Regions from separate parts of the Arthrobacter sp. MMS24-S77 genome, predicted to be linked through region 1. Evidence: riboswitches for the same ligand, from Rfam matches in the RefSeq annotation. Region 1 holds a riboswitch; each other region holds the start of a gene.

What was found. A riboswitch is a leader RNA that binds a small molecule or an ion and turns the genes downstream of it on or off. The one in region 1 is predicted to bind S-adenosylmethionine.
Region 2: it holds a riboswitch for S-adenosylmethionine, as region 1 does, so the genes downstream of both, ACX5I4_RS14200 (aminotransferase class V-fold PLP-dependent enzyme) here and ACX5I4_RS09985 (ABC transporter substrate-binding protein) in region 1, are expected to answer to the same signal.
Region 3: it holds a riboswitch for S-adenosylmethionine, as region 1 does, so the genes downstream of both, ACX5I4_RS04755 (hypothetical protein) here and ACX5I4_RS09985 (ABC transporter substrate-binding protein) in region 1, are expected to answer to the same signal.
Region 4: it holds a riboswitch for S-adenosylmethionine, as region 1 does, so the genes downstream of both, metX (homoserine O-acetyltransferase MetX) here and ACX5I4_RS09985 (ABC transporter substrate-binding protein) in region 1, are expected to answer to the same signal.

What each region holds. Positions count from the first base shown of each region.
Region 1 covers NZ_JBTZRN010000001.1:2,184,460-2,187,701, forward strand. Annotated here, with positions in the region: gene ACX5I4_RS09980 (hypothetical protein) at 1-373, shown strand, start outside; SAM riboswitch class IV at 483-592, shown strand; gene ACX5I4_RS09985 (ABC transporter substrate-binding protein) at 723-2,267, shown strand; gene ACX5I4_RS09990 (ABC transporter permease) at 2,334-3,242, shown strand, end outside.
Region 2 covers NZ_JBTZRN010000001.1:3,101,631-3,104,872, reverse strand. Annotated here, with positions in the region: gene ACX5I4_RS14205 (class I SAM-dependent methyltransferase) at 1-194, opposite strand, end outside; gene ACX5I4_RS14200 (aminotransferase class V-fold PLP-dependent enzyme) at 245-1,687, opposite strand; SAM riboswitch class IV at 1,723-1,835, opposite strand; gene hisN (histidinol-phosphatase) at 1,994-2,806, opposite strand; gene rsgA (ribosome small subunit-dependent GTPase A) at 2,900-3,242, opposite strand, start outside.
Region 3 covers NZ_JBTZRN010000001.1:1,021,132-1,024,373, forward strand. Annotated here, with positions in the region: gene ACX5I4_RS04745 (VIT1/CCC1 transporter family protein) at 31-1,155, opposite strand; gene ACX5I4_RS04750 (hypothetical protein) at 1,462-1,650, shown strand; gene ACX5I4_RS04755 (hypothetical protein) at 1,692-2,012, opposite strand; SAM riboswitch class IV at 2,028-2,148, opposite strand; gene ACX5I4_RS04760 (sodium:solute symporter family protein) at 2,291-3,242, opposite strand, start outside.
Region 4 covers NZ_JBTZRN010000001.1:1,532,125-1,535,366, forward strand. Annotated here, with positions in the region: gene ACX5I4_RS06955 (bifunctional o-acetylhomoserine/o-acetylserine sulfhydrylase) at 1-959, shown strand, start outside; SAM riboswitch class IV at 1,120-1,235, shown strand; gene metX (homoserine O-acetyltransferase MetX) at 1,249-2,370, shown strand; gene ACX5I4_RS06965 (hypothetical protein) at 2,392-2,781, opposite strand; gene ACX5I4_RS06970 (SGNH/GDSL hydrolase family protein) at 2,849-3,242, opposite strand, start outside.

The DNA of each region.
Region 1 (3,242 bases):
GGTGTTTGCACTTGCCGATCAAGATGCATTCGCGGAAGGGGTTGAAGGCGTTGGCGTCGCAACGGCAATGCAACAGAAGCCGTCAATGATCACAAGGGGGCTGTCTGTAGAAGTTGTGGGCTTTACGCAGCGAAACGTTCAGGAGGCAAACAAATTCATGGTCTCCGTATCGCTATACCGACACTCCAACGGCTCCCCAGCAAACGTCTACTGGGAGGAGGCTCATGCCTGGGCCGATGCTATAGCTCATGTTCTATGGACGACGGCAGAATTTAACGGCAGCCAAGAAACACCGAGCGGCAAGTCTTTCCATTATGTGTTGGAGGACTTCGAGGCGCCGCCCTCTCTACGGGCAACTGCAGTCGTGTTGTGAGGTTCTCACATGACGGATTATGGAGCGCATTGACGCCGTATTGCGCGAATTTACCGTCCACGACGAGCGGTTTGTCTATCCAAGGGATGACTTCTACATTCAACTCGTAGGTCAAGAGTTAGCACGCCAAGGACCGGCTCGTGCTGCGGCAACCCTCAGGCATCAAATGGCGGGGTGCTCCGGAAACAGACCTGGCCGCAACCGCGGCAAGCGAATGTCATGCCGGCCGCCTTGAGGCCTCGAACGTTCTTGAAAGAGGAAAAATGCCTGCCATACCCCTACGCGGAAAACGCCGCAGACCGGCCGCTCTTGGCCTTCTAGTTGGAAGCGTTGCGCTATTGGCCACCGCATGCGGGGGAGCGGCCGACGCCGGGTCCCCCGCCAGTTCATCAGCCACACCGGTGCCGGGGGAAACCTGACGTTCGCCCTATCAGTTGACCGTGGCTGCATTGATCCACAACAGGTGGGCAACAACGACGCCATTGCGATTGCCCGACAGACAGTAGCTTCGCTGACCTCGCAGGATCCGAAAACAGGAGAGATCGTTCCCTGGCTCGCCGAAAAGTTCGAGGCAAACACCAACGCCACCAGCTTCACCTTTACTTTGCGCGGCGGAGCTACCTTTGCCGACGGCTCGGCTGTTGACGCGGCATCCGTGAAGACCAACTTCGAAGCAATCAAAGCCCTGGGCGCCAAAGCCACGCTGGGCTCAACCTACTTGAGCGACGTCAAGGCCATCACGGTGAAGGATCCCAAGACCGTGGTGGTGGACTTCACCAAGCCCAACGCCCAGTTCCTGCAGGCAACCTCTACGTTCACGCTCGGGCTGCTGTCGCCGTCATCGGCAAAACTTTCCGTGGAGGACCGGTGCGCTGGCAAGTTCTCCGGCTCTGGTCCATTCACTGTGAAGAGCTACACGGTGGACAAGGAGGCAGTCCTGTCGCGACGAGCCGGTTATTCCTGGCCATCATCCACCAACAGCAACAAGGGCGAGGCCTATCTGGAAACGGTGACGTTCAAGATCATTCCGGAGGCTGGCAACAGGACGGGCAGTCTGCAGTCCGGCCAGATTGACGCCACGGCGGCGATTTCAGCGGCCGATATCAAGCTCTTTGATGGCAACGGCTTCTGGAACCAGACGAGGGCCAACCCCGGCGTGGTTTACAACCTGTATTCAAACGAAAGCAGTCCGAAGCTCAAGGACCCCGCGGTTCGCCAGGCCATCTCCAAGGCCATCAATCGGGAGGAAATCACCAAAACTTTGCTCACGGAGGCGGACCAGCCAGCCAAGGGTGTCCTTTCCCACACCACGCCGTTCTTCAAGGACTTCAACTCCCTGCTGAAATACGATCCCGACGGTGCCAAGAAGCTGCTGGATGACGCAGGCTGGAAGACCGGCGCCGATGGTGTGCGTGCCAAGGACGGCGTGAAGCTTTCCTTCAAGGTCACCTATTGGCAGTCTCCCAAGGAAGTCCTCGAACTTGTACAGCAGCAATTGAAGGCCATCGGGGTGGATCTTCAGCTCAAGTTCACCACCATCGCTGATGTCACGGCTGCCCAGGCTGACAAGAACTATGACTTCTCCTACGGCAACTTGACCCGAAGCGACCCGGACGTCCTCCGGACGGTCTTTGCTTCCAACACCGCCCGCGGGGGAAGCAACCTGCGGGACCCCCTTCCCGTGGATACGACCTTGGGGGACCAAGCGGCGGCCCTGGACAAGGACGCGCGGCAAAAGCTGGTGGATCAGGCGCAGGAAACCCTGATCAAGGAAGCACACTCCATCCCCTTGTATGAACTTTCCACCACGATCTCCGCCAGCGAAAAGGTGCACGACCTGAAGTTTGAGGCCTCCAGCCGACTGGACTTCTATGACGCCTGGCTGAGCAAGTAAGCCGCCAGCGGTCGGCCAATACGAGCGGTGTTGGCCGACCGCTACCCTGACTACCTAAGGACGCAGATGATCCGCTACATCGGACAACGTCTACTCCAAGGCGCCTTTGTTCTCTGGGCGGCCTATACCGTTTCCTTCTTCATCCTCTACCTGCTCCCGGGGGATGCCGTGAGCATCATGGCCGGAGGCGAAGAACAGAACACGGTGGACCCGGCCCTCGTCGCGAAGCTCCGCAGCGAGTACGGCCTCGATAAGCCTATTTATGAGCAGTATTTCGCGGCTTTGTTCAGGGCGATCCGGCTGGACTTTGGCGTGTCCATCAAGAACGGTGTCGCGGCAACACAGGCTGTGTCGGAAGTACTTCCGGAAACCGTCAAGTTGGCGCTTGTCGGGTTTTCGTTGGCAGTAGTGCTGGGGAGCGCTCTCGCAATTGCCTCAGCCTTCAGCCGGAGCCGGTGGGTGCGCCAGGCGTTAGGTTCCCTGCCGCCGTTGGGTATTGCAGTACCCACCTTCTGGATCGGACTGCTCTTGCTCCAGCTTTTCTCTTTTCGACTCAGGCTTTTTCCTGCGCTTGGCAACGATGGTCCGGCGAGTATCGTGTTGCCGGCACTCACTCTTGCCATCCCCACCGGCGCAATCATCGCCCAATTGCTCTCCCGCAGCCTGCACCGGACGCTCGGCGAACCCTACATCGAGCAGATCCGGGCCAAAGGGGCCAGTGAAGCCTTGGTTCAGTTCGGACATGCGTTACGCAACGCTGCCATCCCCACGCTGACCATGCTCGGCATCCTGATCGGAAACCTCCTTGCCGGCGCGGTTGTGAGTGAAACGGTGTTCTCCCGGGCAGGTATCGGGCGTCTCACGGTCACGGCAGTCAACAGCCGCGACATTCCGGTGGTCCAGACTGTCGTCGTCTTGGCCGCTGCCATCTTCGTTGTCACCAGTTTGTTGGTTGACCTGATTTATCCGCTCGTG
Region 2 (3,242 bases), 920 kb from region 1:
TTTCCGGTCCCCGCTCCCAGGTCCGCCGCGTCCCGCGCCCCTTCCGGCAGGAGCCAATCGGCTGAATCCGCAGGGTAGCCGGGCCGGACACGGTCATAGTGCTCCCCGCCGTCCTGGAAACTTTGACCCAGCTCGAGGCGCCGTTCCTCGTAGAGCTTGGGGCCGGCTGACGTGCCTTTGGGTCGCGGGGCCACGCAGGAACTCCTTCGTAGGACAGGAAAAATACCCTACGAATCTACCGCAATCAGTCGGTGCTGCAGGGAGCTGCGCCCGCGGTCCCGGGGGTGTTGGGAGCCCACTCCGGGTAGCTGCGGTGGTCGTTCGCTGGCACCCAACGGCCGGCATCCACGACGTAGTCCCAGCCGAGGCCATTGCTCTTGAGCGCCTGGATGCCCGCGATGAGCCGGGTGGCGTCCTCCAGCCGCGATCCCACGCCGAAACTGGCCCGCAGGGATCCGGACGGGAGGCCCAAGCGCTTGAGCAGCGGGTGGGCGCAAAAGCGCCCATCCCGCAGGCCGATGCCGTGCTCGGCCGCGAGATAGGCCGCCACGAGGCCTGCGTCGTAGCCCTGGAGCGAGAAATTCACGACGCCGATGGTGTCCTGGGGATCGGTGTCGCTAAAGATCTGGTGGACGGTCACGCCGTCGATCTCGTTGAGGCCATCAACCAAATGTGTGCGGATGGCTGCTTCGTGGGCATGCCATTCCTCGTGGTCGAGGCTGGCGATGACCTGGGTAGCACGTGCGAGGGTGGCAGCTCCGAGCACGTTCGGCGAGCCCCCTTCGTGCCTGGCCGGTCCCGTGGCCCAGCTAACGGAGTCAAGGCGTGCCTCGCGGACAGCCCCGCCGCCTGCAAGGTGGGGTGTGCCGGCGTCGAGCCAGTCGGGACGGCCCACCAGGACGCCGGCGCCGAACGGCGCATAGAGCTTGTGCCCCGAGAAGACCAAGTAGTCAACATCCGCGGCGGCAATGTCGATGCGGCGGTGCGGAGCGAGCTGGGCCGCGTCCACCACAATCCGCGCTCCGAATTCGTGGGCCAAAGCGGCGAGTTCCTTGATGGGCAGGATCTCGCCCGTCACGTTCGAGGCGCCCGTGACTGCCAGGAGGCTGACGCCACCGTGGGAGAGCGCCGCGCGGACATTCGCTACAGTCTCGGTCAAAGTTCCCGCTGCCACAATGCTGCGGTGCGGGACGCCTTGCCACGGCAGGAGATTGGCGTGGTGTTCGATGTCCAGATAGAGGACTTCGCCAACGTGGCGTCCGTCCTCGGCAGGCAGGCAGCCGGCCAGGAGGTTGAGCGAATCGGTGGTGTTGCGAGTGAAAATGACGGAATCGTCTGCCCGGCCGCCAACGAAGTCGCGGACGATATTGCGGGCGTTTTCATAGACCGAGGTGCTGATCTGGGAGGCATAGCCTGCGCCGCGATGGACACTCGCGTAGTACGGGAGGATCTCGTTGAGATATGCCGAAACCACGGTCAAAGCGGGGGCTGACGCGCCGTAGTCAAGGTTGGCGTAGCGGACGTGGCCGCCCTGGATCAGCGGCGCTTGGAGCTCCGCGCCAGTAACCGCGGCCAACGGACGGCTTGCCGGAGACGGGGATACGCCATGCTGCCTTGCTGTGCCGTGGTGCCGGGCGTCTTCGTTGTGCTCGGAGATGGCGGGAGAAGTAAACGTAGCTGTGCTCATGGGACCTCACTCAAGAGGGACCCCTGCGTGCAGGGGGTCCGCGCTTGCCGTATCCGTTCCGGACCGGCCGGGTCGTCACCCGGGGCACCCCGCCGCGATGGAGGGTTGCCGGCCAGCAAACCGGGGTTTCGCGCTGGCACTCGTGACCTGTAAAGAGACTAGGACACCGGCAAGGCTCGTTCCAATGTGACCACGATTGTTAAGCGGATTGTTACACAGCCGGAAAAATGTGCCTTCTGCCGAAGAAAAAGTGGCGGACGCCCCGAAAGAGGGGCGGCCGCCGTCGATTATTCAGTGAAAAAAGGCTCAGAGCAGGTCGTCGAGCTCCGGGTTGAGTCGCTTGAGGACCTCGGAGTGCAGGATCGAGTTGGTAGCCACGGCATTGCCCCCGAAGGGACCGTCTGCACCCTCCAAGGACGTGAAGCGCCCTCCGGCCTCGGTCACGATCGGCACCAGGGCCGCCATGTCGTAAAGCTGGAGTTCCGGCTCGGCGGCGATGTCCACCGCACCCTCCGCCACAAGGCAGTAGGACCAGAAATCTCCGTAGGCGCGGCTACGCCAGACATCGTTCTCCAGGCCCAGGAAGCTGTCGAGCGAACCGTGCTGCTTCCACTCGGAAAGCTCGGAGTAGGAAAGCGAGGCATCTTCAAGCCGCGACACGTTGGAGACCTTCAACCGGGTGGCAGCGGCAAGTGACCGGCCCATGTAGGCGCCCGAACCCTTGGCAGCCCACCAGCGCTTGCCGAGAGCCGGAGCGCTCACAAGCCCCACTACAACTTCGCCTTCGTCCACGAGGGCGATGAGCGTTGCCCAGACAGGTACGCCACGCACGAAGTTCTTGGTGCCGTCGATGGGATCGATGATCCAACGCCTTGAGCCGTGGCCGGTGCTGCCGAATTCTTCCCCGAGTACGGCGTCGCGGGGGCGGGAACGGGAGAGCTGCCCGCGAATTGCTTCCTCGGCAGCCTTGTCGGCATCGGTCACTGGGCTCAGGTCGGGTTTGGTTTCCACCTGGAGGTCCAGTGCCTTGAACCGCTCCATTGTCAGGGAATCGACGGAGTCGGCCAGGACGTGGGCCAGCCGCAGGTCGTCGTTGTAGCTCGAATCGGGTTGGGTCATGGTTCCAAACTACCGTCTATTCCCCGGTGAACCGGGGAGGTAGGCGGCAAGAGGCACGCGGTCAGGTGACCCTGTTGCTCATTGACCCTGCTGCTAATTGACCGTACCCAATTCCTTGGCCTCTTGGGCTTCCATGCGCGGGTCTGCGCCAAGGAGCCGGCGCAACGACGCCAGGCGGGCGGGTCCGGCCTCGCCGGCGTGGCCATCAGCGACCCAGGAATCCAGGCCGCAACGGACCGCACTGGCATCGTGCTTGCAACCCCGCTCGCAGGTTTCCGTTCCGGGTTCCAGATCCGGGAAGGCGTGCAGGATGCGATCCGGGTTCACATGGGCGAGGCCGAAGGAACGGATGCCGGGCGTATCGATGATCCAGCTGCCGCCGGGGGCGTCGCTGAGCTTCAAGGCAAGGGCTGAGGACGAGGTATGACGGCCCCGG
Region 3 (3,242 bases), 1.2 Mb from region 1:
GATTCCCGCGCCCCAAGCGGGCAGACGCTACTAACCGATGACCGCGCCGAAGACGAGTCCCAGCCCATACGTGGCCGCGGCCGCACCGAGTCCGATGGCGAGCTGCCGGAGGCCGCGGGTCAGCGGTGAGGTTCCGGACAACAGGCCGACGACGGCGCCCGTGGACAGAAGCGCAATGCCCACCAGCGTACCGGCCACAGCGAGCGCAGCGAAGCCCGTCATGCCGAAGATGAACGGCAGGATCGGCACAATGGCGCCCGAGGCGAAGAAGCAGAAGCTGGAGATGGCAGCACCCCAGGCGGAGCCAACCGCCTCGTGCTCGTCCACCGCCTCTTCAGCTTCGGGGTGGAGCGAGAGGCTGGGATCGCAATCGCAGTTGTAGAGGCCCATGCGTTCGGCGGCCCGGTGTTCCGCAGCTTCGTGGGACATGCCCCGGGCCAGGTAGACCAGGACGAGCTCATTGTGTTCGATGTCCAGGGACGGGGCCGCAGTCAGCGTGGCCTGGGTGGGGCGGGTGGCCTTGAGGAGCTCCAGTTGCGAGCGGACCGAGACATATTCGCCGGCACCCATGGACAGGGCGCCCGCCAACAGGCCCGCGATGCCGCTGAAGAGGACCACGGTTGCGGGCACACCTGTGGCGGCCATGCCCATCACAAGGGAAAGGTTGCTGACCAGGCCGTCGTTGGCACCGAATACCGCGGCGCGGAAAGTGCCGGACAACCTGTTGCGGCCGCGTGTCGCCAGGCCGCGGACAACTTCTTCGTGGATCTGTTCATCGGCAGCCATGGCCCGGGTTGCCGCGGGATCCTTCGCGTAAGGGGAGCGGCCTTCCGCCCTTTGCGCGAGGGCCAAGACGAACACTGAACCGAAATTCCGTGCCAGGAAGCCAAGCATTTGGCTGCGGATGGAGGCCGCCTTGGGCATGCCTGCGTGTTCGCCGAGGAGCTTGAGCCAGTGTGCCTCATGGCGGCCTTCGGCCTCTGCGAGGGCCAGAAGGATCTCGCGTTCCTCACCGTCGCGGCGCTGAGCGAGTTCGCGGTACACGGCGGCCTCGGCGCGTTCGTCGGCCAAGTATTGCCGCCAGCGCTTGATGTCCGACGACGATGGGGGAGTCTTGGCGGCTGCTGCGTCTTGCGATGGACTGCTTGAGTCCAACGGACTGTCTGAATGCGGGGCTTTTGCGTGCGGGTGCACCGGGACTCCTGGGTTGCTGGGGCGGGCTTCATCGCCTCATTGCACGTCCACTTTATCGCCAATTTTCGCGGCTTTTCGGCCGGTAATCCTTACTCGGCGTTTTAGGTGTGCCTCAAAAACGCCAGAGGCCCCCGCGAAGCCTTGACCACCGGATGGGGCAGTGCTGGGATGGATGGACAGGGTCCACGAAGGGCGGGGTGGCGTGTTGACCGGCTGCCTGATCTGCCTGGCGATGGGCTCAGCGGCACGTCGAACGGAGGTTGCACCATGGACAGCACCGAGACCCACGCCCGCCACCCCGACCGTCCCACGGTCGAGGCCGATCCCGCCTACGACTATAACGAGGACCTGGAGGTGGACGAGGATTGGGAAGAACAATCCGAGGTCCTCGACGACGACGAACGGCCGGTTCCGCTCGACGTCGACGAACACCGTGAGGTTGGAGAGATCGAATAGCTCCGGCAGCGTCGAATAGCCTCGACTCGCTGAATCTGGCGCTAAAACGCGCTCAGGATGAAGTGACGCTCCACGCCCGCCCGGTGCCCGGTTGCGGCCACCGTGAGCGTGAGCTTCCGGGTGGCCGGAAACCAGCGGGCAGGCTGCACTGCTTGTGACAGGGCTTGCGTGATGAGCCGCGGCTCGTGATGCCAATGGCGTTCCAGCCGGCCGTCCACCACGAACGTGATGGAACCTTGGGAGAGGTCGACGCCGGGAATCACCCGGACGAACTCGTCAACACGCCTGGCTCGGGCCGCGGGCAGGGTGCTTGGCTGTGTGATGTTGCTGGCTGTGGCGGTAGCGCCGGTTTCCAAAGGCATTGCCTTCTCCTGGTGGAGTTGCTCTTGCCCGCTCGGTTGTCTCTGGTCCGGGGTCGGGCCGCTTCTTCATCCGAACCACCCGTGAACATGGGGTTGGCGTATGGCAAGTCGGAGCTTGGCGCCACATCTCTTGAAGCTGTTCCTACTGTACAGGCAGGCCCGCCCCAGGCGCCTCCGTATTCCAGTGCCTCTAAACTAAAGCCCCCAGACACGGCAGCGGCGCCGCAGCCCTCGAATGAGAAGGTGCGGCGCCGCCGTCGTGATCAACTCTGTGAAGCTTAGTGCGTGGCCACCGGGTGGGCCTCCAACGGGAGCTCCTCCGTGACCGCTCCGGCGACACGGCGGTCCCAGGCTTCGCGGACCTCGGGCTCCGTGGGAGGTGTGAGGAGGGAGACCACGATGTAGATGAGCAGTGACGCGCCGAGTCCCCAGTAGATGGGATCGTTGGCGTAGACGCCGTCTTCGCTGGGAATGAGCCCCGTGGCGTACGCGATCAGCAAGGCCAGGGTCAGGACCGAGCCGACGGCCATGGACCATGCCGCGGCGATGCCTGTGCCGCGCTTCCAGACCAAGCCACCCAGGATGGCGACCAGCAGGCCGCCCACCAGGATGTCGTAGGCGATGGTCAAGGCCACTACGACGTCTTGCGCCGCCATGGAGATCAACACGGCCACGATGCCCAGGCCAAGGACCCAGTAGCGGTTGGCCTTGACGTCGTGCTCCGGGTTTTCGGTGTCGTCGGTGTTGATCGTCTTGCCGAACCAGCTTGCCACGAACGGGACAACGTCGGCGCGGGCCACAGTGGCTGCGGCAATGAGGGCACCGGAGGCCGTGGACATCATGGCGGCGACTGCTGCGGCCATGACCAGGCCGCCGATGCCGATCGGCAGGATGTGCGTTGCCACCTCCGCGTACACAACGTCCTTGCCGAGGGCCTTGACGTCGATGTTGGGCAGGGCCACACGGGCTGCCAGGCCGATCAGGGCGCCGGCGACGCCGTACAGGACGCAGTAGACGCCGGCGGTGGCGCCGCCCCAACGGGCCACCTTGGGGGTCTTGGCGGTGAAGACGCGCTGCCAGATGTCCTGGCCGATCAGCAGGCCGAGCGTGTAGACCACGAAATACGTGATGATGGTCTGGGCTCCGATGCCGTCCAGCTGGAAGAAGCTGGCGTCAACGCGGGCACGGATGGCGTCGAGCCCGCCTGCTGCGTTGAGGGCGAACGGGAGC
Region 4 (3,242 bases), 650 kb from region 1:
ACACGCTGAAGAAATTCGGGATCTCCGTGACCTTCGTCGAGGACCCGGACAACCTGGACCACTGGCGGGACGCGGTGCAAGCAAACACCAAGCTGTTCTTTGCCGAGGTCGTGTCCAACCCCCGTCAAGACGTGCTGGACATCGAAGGCGTTTCCCGGACCGCGCACGAGGCCGGGGTCCCGCTTGTGGTGGACAACACCTTGGCCACGCCCTACTTGATCCGGCCCATCGAGTGGGGTGCGGACATCGTGGTGCATTCGGCCACCAAGTACCTGGGTGGGCACGGGGCCGCGATCGCCGGCGTCATCGTGGACTCCGGCAACTTCGATTTCGGCAAGGAACCTGAGCGCTTCCCCAATTTCAACACCCCGGACCCTAGCTACAACGGCCTGGTCTACGCCCGGGACCTGGGCAAGGACGGCGCGCTCGGCGCCAATCTCTCGTACATCCTCAAAGCCCGGGTCCAGCTCTTGCGCGACCTCGGTTCGGCCGTTTCCCCGTTCAATGCCTTCCTGATCTCCCAGGGGATCGAGACCCTCAGCCTGCGGGTGGAACGCCACGTGGAGAACGCCACCAAAGTGGCGCAATGGCTCGAAGAGCGCGACGACGTCGAATCGGTCGCCTACGCGGGCCTGCCTTCCAGCCCCTGGTTCGAACGCGGCCGGAAGTACGGGCCCAGGGGCACCGGAGCAGTCGTGTCCTTCACCATCCGCGGGGGGATCGAAGCAGGCAAGCGTTTCGTGGACGCCTTGGAACTGCATTCCCACGTGGCAAACATCGGCGACGTCCGTTCCTTGGTGATCCATCCTGCGTCTACGACGCACAGCCAACTGACGCCTGAACAGCAAGCGGTGGCGGGAGTGACCCCGGGCTTGGTGCGCCTCTCGGTCGGGATCGAGCATATCGACGACATCCTCGCGGACCTTGAGGCAGGATTCCGGGCAGCGAAGGGCGCGTAGGGTTCCCTGGATGGTTTAGGAGGCCGGCTGGCGATACAGAATGAATCTTCGCCAGCCGGCCTCGCTGCACCCGCTTGCATGAACAAAACGCGGCCAAGTGTCACATAGATGTCATAATCTTCGTCAGAAGGGGTCCGGTTTTCCTAGACTCTTTGTATTAGGTCATGAGTGCCAGTGACAGCCCCGGCTTGCTGGCCGGCAACCCTCCTCTCGCGGTGGGGTGCCCCGGGTGAGGACCTGGCCCTTCGCTTTGTTGGCGGCGGGCAAGCGCGATGTGAGGTGTCAACGAATGACAATTGCTGCAACAGCCATACCCCGTTCCGGTACCCAGGACGGAACGCTCAAGTATGTTTCCGTGGGCGGACTCGAACTGGAAGCCGGAGGTTTTCTCCCCGACGTCGTTCTTGCGTACGAGACGTGGGGGCGGCTCAACGCCGATGCTTCCAACGCCGTGCTGGTGGAACATGCCCTGACCGGCAGCACGCATGTGGCCCGCGGCGAGAGCGACGAAGAAGGTTGGTGGGAGCAACTCGTTGGGCCAGGGGCAACCATTGATACGGACCGCTATTTCGTGGTCTCCGTCAACATCGTGGGAGGCTGCTACGGCAGTACCGGGCCGTCGTCGTGCGCTCCAGATGGCAAACCGTGGGGTTCCCGCTTTCCGCTGGTGACGCTGCGGGACAGCACCGCGGCGGAAGCCCGGCTGGCCGACGCCTTGGGGATCCGCAGCTGGCACACCGTGGTAGGCGGATCCATGGGCGGGGCACGTGCCTTGGAATGGGCGGTCACTTATCCGGACCGCGTGAAGCGATGTGCCGTGATTTCGATCGGGGCGTACAGCACTGCCGAGCAGATCGCGTTCGCCCAGGCGCAGACGCTCGCCATCCGGCAGGACGCCGACTTCAACGGTGGTGACTACTATGGCCGGCCCGCGCCCGAGGCGGGATTGGCCCTCGCCCGGCGGATCGCCCACATCACCTACCGCTCGGCGGAGGAACTGGATTTCCGCTTCGGCCGGAATGCGCAGGGCAGCGAGGCGCCCCTCCAGGCATCCGCGTTGGGGGACCGGGGCCGCTACCAGGTGGAGAGCTACCTCGACCACCAAGGAAGCAAGCTGGTCCAGCGCTTCGACGCCAACAGCTACATCGCCATCACGGAGGCGTTGATGAGCCACGACATCACCCGTGGCCGGGGTGCCCTGGCGGATGCGCTTTCCGTGGCCACAGCCACGTTCTTTGTCGCCGCGGTGGACTCGGACCGGCTCTACTTCCCGGAGCAATCCCACGAACTGGCCAAGGCCTTGCCCGGTCAGGTATCCGTGCACGTCATCGAGGCACCCATCGGGCACGACGGTTTCCTCACGGAGATCGGCCAGCTCGGCCCCCAGCTGCGCGAAGCTTTCTTCGGCTGAGGCGCGCCTTCTTCGCCTGAATCAGCCGTTCATGATCTCCTGGCGGAGCTTCATGTAGTCTTCCATGGCAATTTTCCCGTCGCTGTACTGCTGGTCCAGTTCGGCCAGTTTCCGGGCCCGGTAGCCTTGGGGCGCGGCGTCCGGTTGGGGAGTAGTCAACGACGGCGGGGCGGCCTGTGGTGCGGGCGTCGCCACCGGAGGCTGCGGCTCAGCGGGGATGATCACGGGAGGCTGTGCCGGGTATCCGTACGGGTAATTCTGCCCAGGGTAGTTCTGGCCGGGGTAGTTCTGACCCGGGTAGTTCTGCGGCGGGAAGTCCCGGAGCCTGCGTTGGCGCGAACGGTTGTACATGCGGATCCCCATGGGAATCAGCCAAGAGCAGACGATGATCCAGAAGATCAGATTGTTCACGGTGGAGGCCTCCTAGGTCTTCCTCCAGCTTAGCCCCGGCCCCTGTGTCAGGCGTCGTGGTCCTCCGTCAGTTTCGAGGCAAAACGGGGTCGGCCGGACCGAAGACGGGTCCCGGCGTCGGGCGTTTTGGCAGGATTCCGTCGCCGGAGGACTGGTGCCGGATCCGGCGGATGACCCACGGGACAAAATACTCGCGGGCCCACACGAGGTCGCCGGAGCGGGCTTCGCGCCAGCTGCGCTGTGGCAGTGGCTTGGGCAGGAGTGGCTCGAGATTATGCGGAACGTTGAGGGAATCGAGGACCATGGTGGCGATGGTGTGGTGGCCAAGCGGCGAGAAATGCAAGCGGTCTTCATCCCACATCTGGGAGTTGGAAAGCTGCCGCAGGGACCACATATCCGCCACCACCGCGTCATGGCGGGCGGCTACGGTTCGCAGGTTCTCGTTGTAGATCGCAACCTTG